2 regions of the Streptomyces sp. NPDC086023 genome follow, and region 1 is predicted to be linked to the other one. Evidence: riboswitches for the same ligand, from Rfam matches in the RefSeq annotation. Region 1 holds a riboswitch; the other holds the start of a gene.
What was found. A riboswitch is a leader RNA that binds a small molecule or an ion and turns the genes downstream of it on or off. The one in region 1 is predicted to bind cyclic di-AMP.
Positions count from the first base shown of each region.

Region 2: linked by a shared signal. The riboswitch ahead of ACIF6F_RS29455 (M23 family metallopeptidase) and the one ahead of ACIF6F_RS24080 (transglycosylase family protein) in region 1 are both predicted to bind cyclic di-AMP.

Region 1 is NZ_JBITRX010000012.1:190,958-196,796, reverse strand. It holds gene ACIF6F_RS24100 (exopolyphosphatase) at 1-560, opposite strand, end outside; gene ACIF6F_RS24095 (DUF501 domain-containing protein) at 557-1,120, opposite strand; gene ACIF6F_RS24090 (septum formation initiator family protein) at 1,229-1,705, opposite strand; gene eno (phosphopyruvate hydratase) at 1,807-3,093, opposite strand; gene ACIF6F_RS24080 (transglycosylase family protein) at 3,451-4,134, opposite strand; cyclic di-AMP (ydaO/yuaA leader) riboswitch at 4,140-4,312, opposite strand; gene ACIF6F_RS24075 (transglycosylase family protein) at 4,601-5,653, opposite strand; gene ACIF6F_RS24070 (cytochrome P450) at 5,770-5,839, opposite strand, start outside.
Region 2 is NZ_JBITRX010000018.1:76,780-82,618, reverse strand. It holds gene ACIF6F_RS29465 (M16 family metallopeptidase) at 1-192, shown strand, start outside; gene ACIF6F_RS29460 (M16 family metallopeptidase) at 213-1,580, shown strand; cyclic di-AMP (ydaO/yuaA leader) riboswitch at 1,787-1,946, shown strand; gene ACIF6F_RS29455 (M23 family metallopeptidase) at 1,959-2,756, shown strand; gene ACIF6F_RS29450 (GntR family transcriptional regulator) at 3,010-3,696, shown strand; gene ACIF6F_RS29445 (HPr family phosphocarrier protein) at 3,862-4,143, opposite strand; gene ACIF6F_RS29440 (GNAT family N-acetyltransferase) at 4,328-5,839, shown strand, end outside.

The DNA.
Region 1 (5,839 bases):
TGGGCCTCCGTGGGCGGGTCGGTGATCTCGCCGTCGTGGACCAGGTGGCGCTCGGTCATCCGGACGCAGCCGACGTCCACGGAGCGGGCGGCGCGCACGTGCTCCTCGCCGACCACGAACTCCGTCGAGCCGCCGCCGATGTCCACCACCAGGTACGGCTTCGCCAGGTCGGGACGGGCGGCCAGCTCCTTGGTCGCGCCGGTGAAGGAGAACTCCGCCTCCTGGTCACCGGTGATCACCTCGGGCTCGACGCCCAGGATCCCCAGCACACCGGCCACGAACTCGTCGCGGTTCTCCGCGTCGCGCGAGGCCGAGGTGGCCACGAAGCGGATCCGCTCGGCGCCCAGCTCCTTGATGACGGCCGCGTACTCGCGGCAGGCCGCGAAGGTCCGCTCCAGCGCCTCCGGCGCCAGGCGGCCGGTCTTGTCGACGCCCTGGCCCAGCCGGACGATGACCATCCGGCGGTCCAGCTCGGTCAGTTCGCCGGTCTCCCGGTCGCAGTCCGCGACCAGCAGGCGGATGGAGTTCGTACCGCAGTCGATCGCCGCCACGCGGGTCATGCGGACTCCTCCTTCTCGTCCTGCTCGCCCGTCTCGTCCTTCTCGGTGCAAGGGGTCACGCAGGGACCCTTCGCCCACCACTCGGGCAGCATCGCGATCGCCTCGTCGCCCAGCGGGTTCACGCCGGGGCCGGCTGCCAGCGAGTGGCCGACCAGCACGTGCAGGCACTTCACGCGGTCGGGCATGCCGCCGGCGCTCGGGAAGCCCTCCAGCACGTCGATCGCGTCGCGGCGCGCGATGTAGTCCTCGTGCGCGGCGCGGTAGGCGGCGGCCAGCTCCGGGTCGGTGCCGAGCCGGGCCTGCATCTCCTTCATCACGCCGTTGGCCTCCAGGGTGCCGATGGCGGAGGCGGCGCGCGGGCAGGTCAGGTAGTACAGCGTCGGGAACGGCGTGCCGTCGGGCAGCCGCGGAGCCGTCTCGACCACGTCGGGCTGACCGCAGGGGCAGCGGTGGGCGATGGCGCGCAGACCGCGCGGCGGGCGGCCCAGCTGCTCCTTGAACGCGGCGACGTCCGCGTCCGTGGGCTCGGTCCGGTCGGTCTGGGGCGGGGGCGTGTCCATGCCTGGGATGCGTCTCTTCGTTCGTGTGCTGTTGTGGGCGGTACGTCAGTCGGGCTGTACGTCGGTGGGACGGTGCGTCAGTGGGCGGTGCGTCAGTCGGGCGGCGCGTCAATCCTCGTCCGGGCGGTCGGCCTTGTCGACGCCGTCCCAGACGTTGGAGTACCAGGGTCGGTCGGCCGCGCCCTCGTCTGCGCTGCGCCGCTCCTCGGCCTCCGGGTCGATCACGGTGTAGCCGATCTCCCCGGGCCGGACGTAGTGCAGGTGCCGGCGGGCCTGCTGCTCGACGTACGCCGGGTCCTGCCAGCGTGCCTTCTCGTCGCGGAGTTCCTCCAGGCGCTGCCGCGCCCGGTCGGCCTCCCGCTGCTGCTCCGCGATCTCCGAGCGCTGGGATACGTACTGGCGCATCGGATACGCGAGGGCGACGACCAGGGTACAGAGGACGAGCACGAGCAGCGCCGCGCGGCCGGTGAGGCGGCTGCGCCGGACCTGCCGGCGGGACTGGGAGCGGTAGACGTGGGCCGCGGTCCGCTCGCCGAGCGCCTTCAGCCTGGTCGCGGTGGAGAACCGATCCCGGTTCCCGGCCATGTCCCGCCTCCCCTGATAAGCACGTACGTCCCCGCACACGGTACGGGACCGAGTGCGGGGACGTACGGAGGCTCAGGGCGCTGTCAGCCGGTTCGGCCGGGTCAGCCCTTGAAGCGCGGGAACGCGCTGCGGCCCGCGTACACCGCCGCGTCGTCGAGGATCTCCTCGATGCGCAGCAGCTGGTTGTACTTGGCGACGCGGTCCGAGCGGGCCGGGGCGCCGGTCTTGATCTGACCGCAGTTCACGGCGACGGCGAGGTCGGCGATGGTGACGTCCTCGGTCTCGCCGGAGCGGTGCGACATCATGCACTTGAAGCCGTTGCGCTGGGCCATCTCGACGGCGTCGAGGGTCTCGGTGAGCGAACCGATCTGGTTCACCTTCACGAGCAGGGCGTTGGCCGAGCCCTCCTCGATGCCGCGGGCGAGGCGCTCGGGGTTGGTGACGAACAGGTCGTCGCCGACGATCTGGACGCGGGAGCCCAGCTTGTCGGTGATGACCTTCCAGCCGGCCCAGTCGTCCTCGAACAGCGGGTCCTCGATGGAGACCAGCGGGTAGGCGTCGACGAGGCCCTCGTAGTACTCGGTCATCTCGGCGGCCGAGCGGGACTGGCCCTCGAACTCGTACTTGCCGTCCTTGTAGAACTCGGACGCGGCGACGTCGAGCGCGAGCGCGATGTCCTTGCCCGGGGTGTAGCCGGCCTGCTTGATGGCCTCGACGATGAGGTCGAGCGCGGCGCGGTTCGACTCCAGGTTCGGGGCGAAGCCGCCCTCGTCGCCCAGGCCGGTGGAGAGGCCCTTGGAGTGCAGGACCTTCTTGAGGGTGTGGTAGACCTCGGCACCCCAGCGGAGGGCCTCGGAGAAGGACTCGGCGCCGATCGGCGCGATCATGAACTCCTGGATGTCGACGTTGGAGTCGGCGTGCGAGCCACCGTTGAGGATGTTCATCATCGGAACGGGCAGCAGGTGCGCGTTCGGGCCGCCGAGGTAGCGGAACAGCGGCAGGTCCGAGGCCTCGGACGCGGCGTGGGCCACGGCCAGGGAGACGCCCAGGATGGCGTTGGCGCCGAGGGAGCCCTTGTTGTCGGTGGCGTCCAGGTCGAACATGGCCTGGTCGATCAGGCGCTGCTCGGTGGCGTCGTAGCCGACGAGCTCCGGGCCGATCTGCTCGATGACGGCCAGGACGGCCTTCTCGACACCCTTGCCCATGTAGCGGTTGGGGTCACCGTCACGGAGCTCGATGGCCTCGAAGGCACCGGTGGAGGCGCCGGACGGAACGGCAGCACGGCCGGTGCTGCCGTCGTCGAGGCCCACCTCGACCTCGACCGTGGGGTTGCCTCGGGAGTCCAGGATTTCCCGGGCTACGACGACGTCGATGGACGGCACGAGCATCTCCTTCTGGGATGTGACGCTAGATGTGCGGTGGCGTGGGGGGCCGTGGGACCGGCCCTCGCCGCCTAGAGCCTAACCCCGTCGGGGGCGTCGGCCGCTCGACCGCCCGGGTCCTGGGACGAAAAAGGGACCGAATACCCGTCTTCCAGGACATAGACCCCTGATCAAACGAGCACAGGGGCTCCCAAAGGGGCTCCCGGAGGGGGTTACCGGAGGGTCGGGTGCCAGAGGGCAGAGGGGTTCTCCGGAGGGTCGGCGGCCGGAGAAAGGGGAACGCCCGCCCGGCGCATCGGGGGGAGGACGCGCCGGGCGGGCGTGGCTACTGCCGGGCCGGGACTACTCCCGTACCGGAGCCGTTCAGGAGAGCTTCAGCATCTGGCCCGGGTAGATCAGGTCGGCATCGGTGACGATGTCCTTGTTGAGCTCGAAGAGCTTCTCCCAGCCGCCCTTGACGTTCTGGGCGTCGGCGATGGTGCCGAGGGTGTCGCCGGCCTTCACCTCGTAGGAGCCGTTGCCCTTCTTGAAGCCGGTGGCCGGGGCCGCGGGCTTCGGGGCGGCGGTGGTGCGCTCGGAGCGGGTGGTCGGAGCCTGCTGCGTGCGGGTCTCCGTCGTCTTCTTCTTGGCCTTCTTCTTGACCGGGGCGGACTCGCCCGAGCCGCCGCCGCTGTACTTGGCGCCGGAGAGGCCGACACCGCAGCTCGGCCAGGCGCCCTTGCCCTGACCGGCCAGCACCTTCTCGGCGATGGCTATCTGCTGGGACTTGCTGGCCTGGTTGGCCTGCGGGGCGTAGGCGGTGCCGCCGTACGCAGCCCAGGTGGAGGGGGAGAACTGCAGGCCGCCGTAGTAGCCGTTGCCGGTGTTGATGGACCAGTTGCCACCGGACTCGCACTGCGCGACGCGGTCCCACTCGGAGGCGGTGGCGGCGCTGGCGGTGCCCGCGACCATCAGCGGGGCGGCGACGGCCGCGCCGGTCACGCCGACGAGGGTGACGATGCGGGTGGCCTTGGACGCACGGCGGTGCTTGCCCTTGGAAAGCAGCATTGGAGGCTTCTCCTCACCGACGCCTACGAGGTGAGCTGTCGGGTTCGGGCGTAGTGAGTTGCCCGGCCTCGCGTCCTAGCGCGTGGCTTCACCCCAAGCCGTTCCGTGACCGTCTTTCAACGGCCGGGCCCGGCACAAACCTTGGGTCCCCCGCTCCTGCCTTCGGCGCTTGCGCGACGACTGTTTCCCCCGTCCGCCGGCAGGACTCGGCGATGCGGTCGAAGGAGCCCGCGGTGGCGAGCGGTTCAGACCGTAGACAGACCGCTCCCCGATGTTCAAGGCAGGACATCGGGGAGAAACGGCCCGTACTTGCGCACCGGGAACCGGCGTTTGCGCAGGTGAGAAGGGGCGGTAGCCGAGCTTCCGGGCGGGACACGCCAGTTGACGGCCTGAGACTCATGTCTCACTGACGCCAGACTTACACGAATCCGGACATTGCCCGCTTTAACGGATGCCCGAAGTGCCCCTAGTTCTGGCTTAGGTCGAGGTTCTGACCGGGCTTGATGAGGTCCGCGTCATCGCCGATGACCTGCTCGTTGGCCTTGTACAGCGCGGCCCAGCCACCCTTGAGGCCCTTCGCGTCCGCGATGCCGGAGAGGCTGTCGCCGGACTTGACGATGTACGTGGACTCCCCGGCGCCCTCGGGAGTGACACCGGTACCCGACCCGGCGTCAGGAGCGAGCGGGTCGAGGGTCAGGGCGTGACGTCCCGTTCCGTCCGTTTCGCCCGACACGTCCCCTGACGTCTCGTCGGCCGCGTTGCCGCGGTGCCTGCCGGGGCCGGGGGTGGCCGACCCGTCGGTGGCCCCGGGGGTCGCACCCGGGGTGGCCCCGTCGGTCGCGCCGGGCGTGCCCGGGGTGCCGGTGGCGCCCGGCGTGGTGGGCGCGCCCGTGCCGGGGGCCGTGGGGGTGCCGGGGGTCGCGGTGCCGGGGGTGGCTCCGGGGGTGATGGTGGCGCCCGGGGTGGCGGTGCCCGAGGGGGTGCCGGCGGTCGGCGGTGCCGGAGTGCGCGTCACGGGGGGCGCGGGGGTCTTCGTACCCGTACCGGCCTCCTCGGTGGCGCCTGAGCCCTCGTCGGGGCGCACGGGCGCGGGGGTGACCGGCTTCGGCTTGCCGAGGCCGTCGTCCACGTCGGCCTTGGGGCCGGTCTTGGTGAGCCCGGCGGGGGCCGCGCAGAGCGGCCAGGCCCCGGGGCCCTTCTCGGCGAGCACCCGCTCGGCGACGGCTATCTGCTGCGAGCGGCTGGCGAGGTCGGCGCGCGGGGCGTACTCCTGGCCGCCGGCCTCCTTCCACAGCTCCTGGGTGAACTGCAGCCCGCCGTAGAAGCCGTTGTTGAGGTCGGCACTCCAGGTGCCGCCGCTCTCGCACTCGGCGACCTTGTCCCACGTGGCGGCGTCGGCGGCGCTGGCGTTGGTGGCGGCGAGCAGCGGCAGCGCCAGTGCGGAGCCGGTGACGCCCGCCGTGACGACGAGCGCAGGGGCCTGACGGGGGCGCCGGTGACGGCCGTTCCCGGAACGCATGAGGTGGACCTTTCGCGTGGCGGCAAAGGAAGTGACGGCGAACCTAGCGGGGTTCGAACGGATGTCACAAGTCGATGATGCGCAGATCACGTTGAGGTCACGAAAGTGAGGAATGCTCAATTCCGTTGTTTGGCGCGGGGGGTGAACTCCACGGGCAGGGTGCGCAGGCCGCGCATGATGAGCCCG
Region 2 (5,839 bases), on a different contig from region 1:
GAACTGTGCCGGTTCGCCGTGCTGTTCGGCGACCCGCAGCTCGCGCTGACCGCGGTCCAGCGGGTGCTCGACGTCACCGCAGAAGAGGTGCAGGCCGTCGCCGCGGCCCGGCTGCGCCCGGACAACCGCGCGGTCCTCGTGTACGAACCGCTGCCCGCCACCGAAGACAACGCCGAAGGGGCAGACCAGTGACCGCCGACGTCGCTTCCTCGATGACCTTCCACCCGCAGCCGCAGGCCGGACAGCCGAAGCCGTGGGCCTTCCCCGCCCCCGAGCGCGGCACGCTCGGGAACGGCCTGACGGTCCTGCGCTGCCACCGCCCCGGCCAGCAGGTCGTGGCCGTCGAGGTCATCCTCGACGCCCCCCTGGAGGCCGAGCCCGAGGGCCTCGACGGCGTGGCCACGATCATGGCCCGCGCGCTGTCGGAGGGCACCGACAAGCACTCCGCCGAGGAGTTCGCCGCCGAGCTGGAGCGCTGTGGCGCCACCCTCGACGCGCACGCCGACCACCCCGGCGTCCGGGTCTCGCTGGAGGTGCCCGCCTCCCGCCTGCACAAGGCCCTGACCCTGCTCGCCGAGGCCCTGCGCGCCCCGGCCTTCGCGGACAGCGAGGTGGACCGGCTGGTCCGCAACCGCCTCGACGAGATCCCGCACGAGCTGGCCAACCCGCAGCGCCGGGCCGCGAAGCAGCTCTCCAAGGAGCTCTTCCCCGCCACCCTGCGCATGTCGCGTCCGCGCCAGGGCAGCGAGGAGACCGTCGGCCGGATCGACTCCGGGGCCGTCCGCGCCTTCTACGAGGCCCACGTGCGCCCCTCCACGGCCACGGCCGTCGTGGTCGGCGACCTGACCGGCACCGACCTGGACGCCGTCCTCGCCGACACCCTGGGCTCCTGGACCGGCGGCACGGGCGAGGCGTACCCCGTCACGCCGGTCACCGCGGACGACACCGGCCGCGTGGTGATCGTGGACCGGCCCGGCGCCGTGCAGACCCAGCTGCTGATCGGCCGGATCGGGGCGGACCGCCACGACCGCGTCTGGGCCGCGCAGGTGCTCGGCACGTACTGCCTCGGCGGCACGCTCACCTCGCGCCTGGACCGCGTGCTCCGGGAGGAGAAGGGCTACACGTACGGCGTGCGCGCCTTCGGGCAGGTGCTGCGCTCCACGGCCGACGGAACCGGCGCCTCGATGCTGGCCATCAGCGGCTCGGTGGACACGCCCCACACCGGCCCCGCGCTGGGCGACCTGTGGCAGGTGCTGCGCACCCTCGCCGCCGAGGGCCTGACGGACACCGAACGCGACGTGGCCGTACAGAACTTGGTCGGTGTCGCGCCGCTGAAGTTCGAGACCGCCGCGGCCGTCGCCGGGACCCTGGCCGACCAGGTCGAGCAGGAGCTGCCGGACGATTTCCAGGCGCAGTTGTACGCGCGACTCGCCGAAACCGGCACGGTCGAGGCGACTTCGGCCGTGGTGAACGCCTTCCCGGTGGACCGTCTGGTGACGGTGCTCGTGGGTGACGCGTCGCAGATCGCGGACCCGGTGCGGGCGCTGGGCATCGGAGAGGTGACCGTGGTCACCAACTGACCTGATTCCGGGCCGACATGAGGCGGGGCCTTGGTGGATTGCCCACCGAGGCCCCGTTTGTGCTCTCTGTCCGTTTCGGGGTGGTCGTTGCCTGAATGACCCGTGGCGTACGCCACAAAACAGCGTGTCCGTTTGGTGATTGTCCGACGATCCGCCTAGCGTCAACCTCGCTGTCCGTCAGCTGTAACAGCCGCACCCGCGGCACCGGACAGCGATCGCCGAGTCCCCGTCAGGCGCGAGCCTGGGGAGCCGGGGACCCACATCAGTCCCTGGGGTGAATCGGACCGCCTCGCCAGAGGTGGCCCGTAGGAGACCTTCCTGCTCCGAACCCGTCAGCTAACCCGGTAGGCGAGAGGGAAGGAAAGGATCAGCCTCTCCATGGCCTTTGGCAGTCGTGCCACCGGTAAGCACCGTGGCCCCAGCCGTCTGAGCCGCAAGAGCGCGAACGTGGCCGGCATAGCCGCCCTCGCGACCACCGGTGTCGTCGGCACCCTGGCCGGCCCGGCCTTCGCCGCCACCGACGCGGACTCCCGTGGCCCCGAGGACACCGGCCTGAACGCCGTCGTCGTCGCCGACGACCTCGCGGGCCAGATCGAGGCCCAGGCCGAGTCCCAGCAGGCCGCCGCCGAGATCGCCGCCGCCAAGGCCCAGGCCGAGAACGAGGCCCGCCAGCGCGCCGCCGAGGCCAAGGCGAAGGCAGAGGCGAAGGCCAAGGCCGAGCGCGAGGCCGCCGAGCGCGCCGCCCGTGAGGCCGAGCGCAAGCGTCTGCTCACCTACGTGGCCCCCGTCGCGGGCTCGTACGTCAGCACCTCGTACAAGGCCGGCGGCTCCATGTGGTCCTCCGGCAGCCACACCGGCATCGACTTCCACGCCGCCTCCGGCACCTCGGTGCACGCGGTCGGCCTCGGCACCGTCGTCGAGGCGGGCTGGGGCGGTGCGTACGGCAACAACGTCGTCATCAAGATGAACGACGGGACGTACACGCAGTACGGCCACCTCTCGTCGATCAGCGTCTCGGTCGGCCAGCGCGTCACCCCGGGCGACCAGATCGGCCTCTCCGGCTCCACCGGCAACTCCAGCGGCCCCCACCTCCACTTCGAGGCCCGCACCTCGGCCGACTACGGCTCGGACATCGACCCGCTGGCGTACCTGCGCTCGCACGGCGTCAGCATCTGACCCGCGACCGCACCCGTCGCCACCGCGGCGTCGCACGCTTCCCGAAGGCCCCGGCTCCCCGAGCCGGGGCCTTCGGCGTGCCCTCCGCCGGAGGTGCGCGGAGCCGGCGTGTGCATCCGACACGTGCAGATCCGGTAAAAAACCATTCCGGAATTCATCGGTGCGCTCCGGAATTCCTCGTTTCTGCAATAGAGTCGGCGGCACACATGTCGACGCCGACCGCGTTTCGCGGGGATTAAGCGGAGGTCCGGTCATGCGCATTCCCGCGCACGCGGTGTGCACGGCGATCCGCGACGACATCGTCGCCGGCGTCTTCGAGCGCGGCAGCAGGCTCACCGAGGAGCTCCTCGCCCGCCGGTACGGCGTCTCGCGCGTCCCCGTCCGCGAGGCCCTGCGCACCCTGGAGTCCGAGGGCTTCGTCACCACCCGCCGCCACGCCGGGGCCTGCGTGGCCGAGCCCACCGAGCAGGAGGCCGCCGACCTGCTGGAGCTGCGGGTGCTGCTGGAGCCCCTGGGGGCCTCCCGGGCCGCACAGCGGCGTACCGAGGGCCACCTGAAGGTGCTGCGCGGGCTCGTACGCCTCGGCCAGGAGAGGGCCCGCCGGGGCCAGGGCGAGGACCTGCGCTCCCTGGGCGGCTGGTTCCACGAGACGCTCGCCCAGGCCTCCGGCAGCCCCGCTCTGATCTCGATGCTCACCCAGCTGCGGCACAAGATCGCCTGGATGTACGTGGTGGAGGCCCCGGCGCACCCCGTGGAGTCCTGGGCCGAGCACGGCGCCATCGTCGACGCCGTGGCGCGCGGGGACGCCGACCGGGCGCGGGCCCTCGCCGCCGCGCACATGGCCCGCACCACGGGGGCGCACCGGCTGCGGAGGGCGCGGGGCGAGGGGCCGGTGAGGGGTTCGCAACCTGCCGTAAACACCGCGGGCGGCCGCCTTTAACAAAGGCCGTATACAAAGGGGTGGCGGAATTCGTCGGGCCGCATTTTTTCCGTGCCCTGATTTCGCCGCGCCATTCCCTGTCCGGCCGAGGTGCCAGAAAAGGAAAATGAGCCGCATCCCGGAACGGGTCACGGCTCATTCGGCGGCCGGAAACCGGCCGGAAGCTCAGACGGTCTCGGGAAGCTCCTCAAGGCCTTCCGCGACCAGCTTCGCCAGGCGGTCCAGGGCGGCTTCCGCGCCATCGGCGTCGGAGGCCAGGATGATCTCCTCGCCACCCTGTGCACCCAGGCCCAGCACGGCGAGCATGGAGCCGGCGTTGACGGGCGTGCCGTCGACCTTGGAGATGGTCACCGGGATACCGGAAGCGGTCGTCGCCCGGACGAAGATCGAGGCGGGACGAGCGTGCAGGCCCTCGGCCCAGCCGACGTTGACGCGGCGCTCTGCCATGGTGATGCCCTTCAGGTTCTGCGGGTTGTCTAGACCACTATCTCACGACCGCCGGGCTGCATCCGACCGACCTTCGGCCCGAGGAAGCCTGCCGTTCGACCTCCCAGCTTGCCCTGGTTCGTCCCTCTTGCCCAACCCGCCGCGCGCGTGGGGTCCGCGGGGTCCCGGGCCGTACTCTTGGCCCATGCGGACGCCGTCGGATCCTTCGTACCCGGCCCACTGGGAAGCGGATGTCGTGCTGCGCGACGGCGGCACCGCCCGGATCAGGCCGATCACCACAGAGGACGCGGGCCGGCTGGTCAGCTTCTACGAGCAGGTCTCGGACCAGTCGAAGTACTACCGGTTCTTCGCGCCCTACCCGCGTCTGTCCGCCAAGGACGTGCGCCGCTTCACCCATCACGACTACGTCGACCGGGTCGGCCTGGCCGCCACCGTGGGGGACGAGTTCATCGCCACCGTCCGCTACGACCGGATCGACGCCACCGGCCGCCCCGCCACCGGCCCCGCCGACGAGGCCGAGGTCGCCTTCCTGGTCCAGGACGCCCACCAGGGCCGCGGGGTCGCCTCCGCACTCCTCGAACACATCGGAGCGGTCGCCCGGGAGCGCGGCATCCGGCGCTTCGCCGCCGAGGTGCTGCCGGCCAACACCAAGATGATCAAGGTCTTCACGGACGCCGGCTACACCCAGAAGCGCAGCTTCGAGGACGGCTCCGTCCACCTCACCCTCGACCTCGAACCCACCGCCGAGTCCCTCGCCGTCCAGCGCGCCCGCGAGCAGCGCGCGGAGGCCCGCTCCGTGCAGCGGCTGCTCTCGCCGCGCTCCGTCGCGGTGATCGGCGTCAGCCGCACCGAGGGAGGCGTCGGCCGGGCCGCGCTGCGCAACCTCCTGGACTCCGGCTTCACCGGAGCCGTCCACGCCGTCAACGCCGCCCTGCCGGACGGTGCGGACGGTACGGGCCGGACGCTGGCCGGCGTACCCGCGTACCGCTCCCTCGCGGGCCTCGACGGCCCGGTCGACCTCGCGGTCGTCGCCGTCCCCGCCGAACGCGTGCCCGAGGCGGTCGCGGACTGCGGCGAGCACGGCGTCCAGGGCCTGGTCGTCCTCTCCGCCGGGTACGCCGAGAGCGGTCCGGCGGGACTGGAGCGGCAGCGCGAACTCGTGCGCCAGGCACGCTCGTACGGGATGCGGCTGATCGGGCCGAACGCCTTCGGCGTCATCAACACCGACCCCGGGGTCCGGCTCAACGCCTCCCTCGCACCCGGCTCCCCGGAGCCGGGCCGCATCGGCCTGTTCGCCCAGTCCGGCGCCATCGGCATCGCCCTGCTCTCCGGCCTGGTACGACGCGGGGCGGGACTCTCCTCCTTCATCTCCGCGGGCAACCGCGCCGACGTCTCCGGCAACGACTTCCTCCAGTACTGGTACGAGGACCCCGCCACCGACGTGGCCCTGCTGTACCTCGAAACCCTCGGCAACCCGCGGAAGTTCACCCGCCTCGCGCGGCGTACCGCCGCCGTGAAGCCGGTGGTCGTCGCCAAGGGCGGCCGCCACAGCGGGGTCAGCCCGGCCGGCCACACCGTGCCCGAGACCCGGCTGCCGGACGCCACCGTCTCCGAATTGCTCCGGCAGGCCGGCGTGATCCGGGTGGACACGGTCACCGAACTCGTGGACGTGGGCCTGCTGCTGGCCGACCAGCCG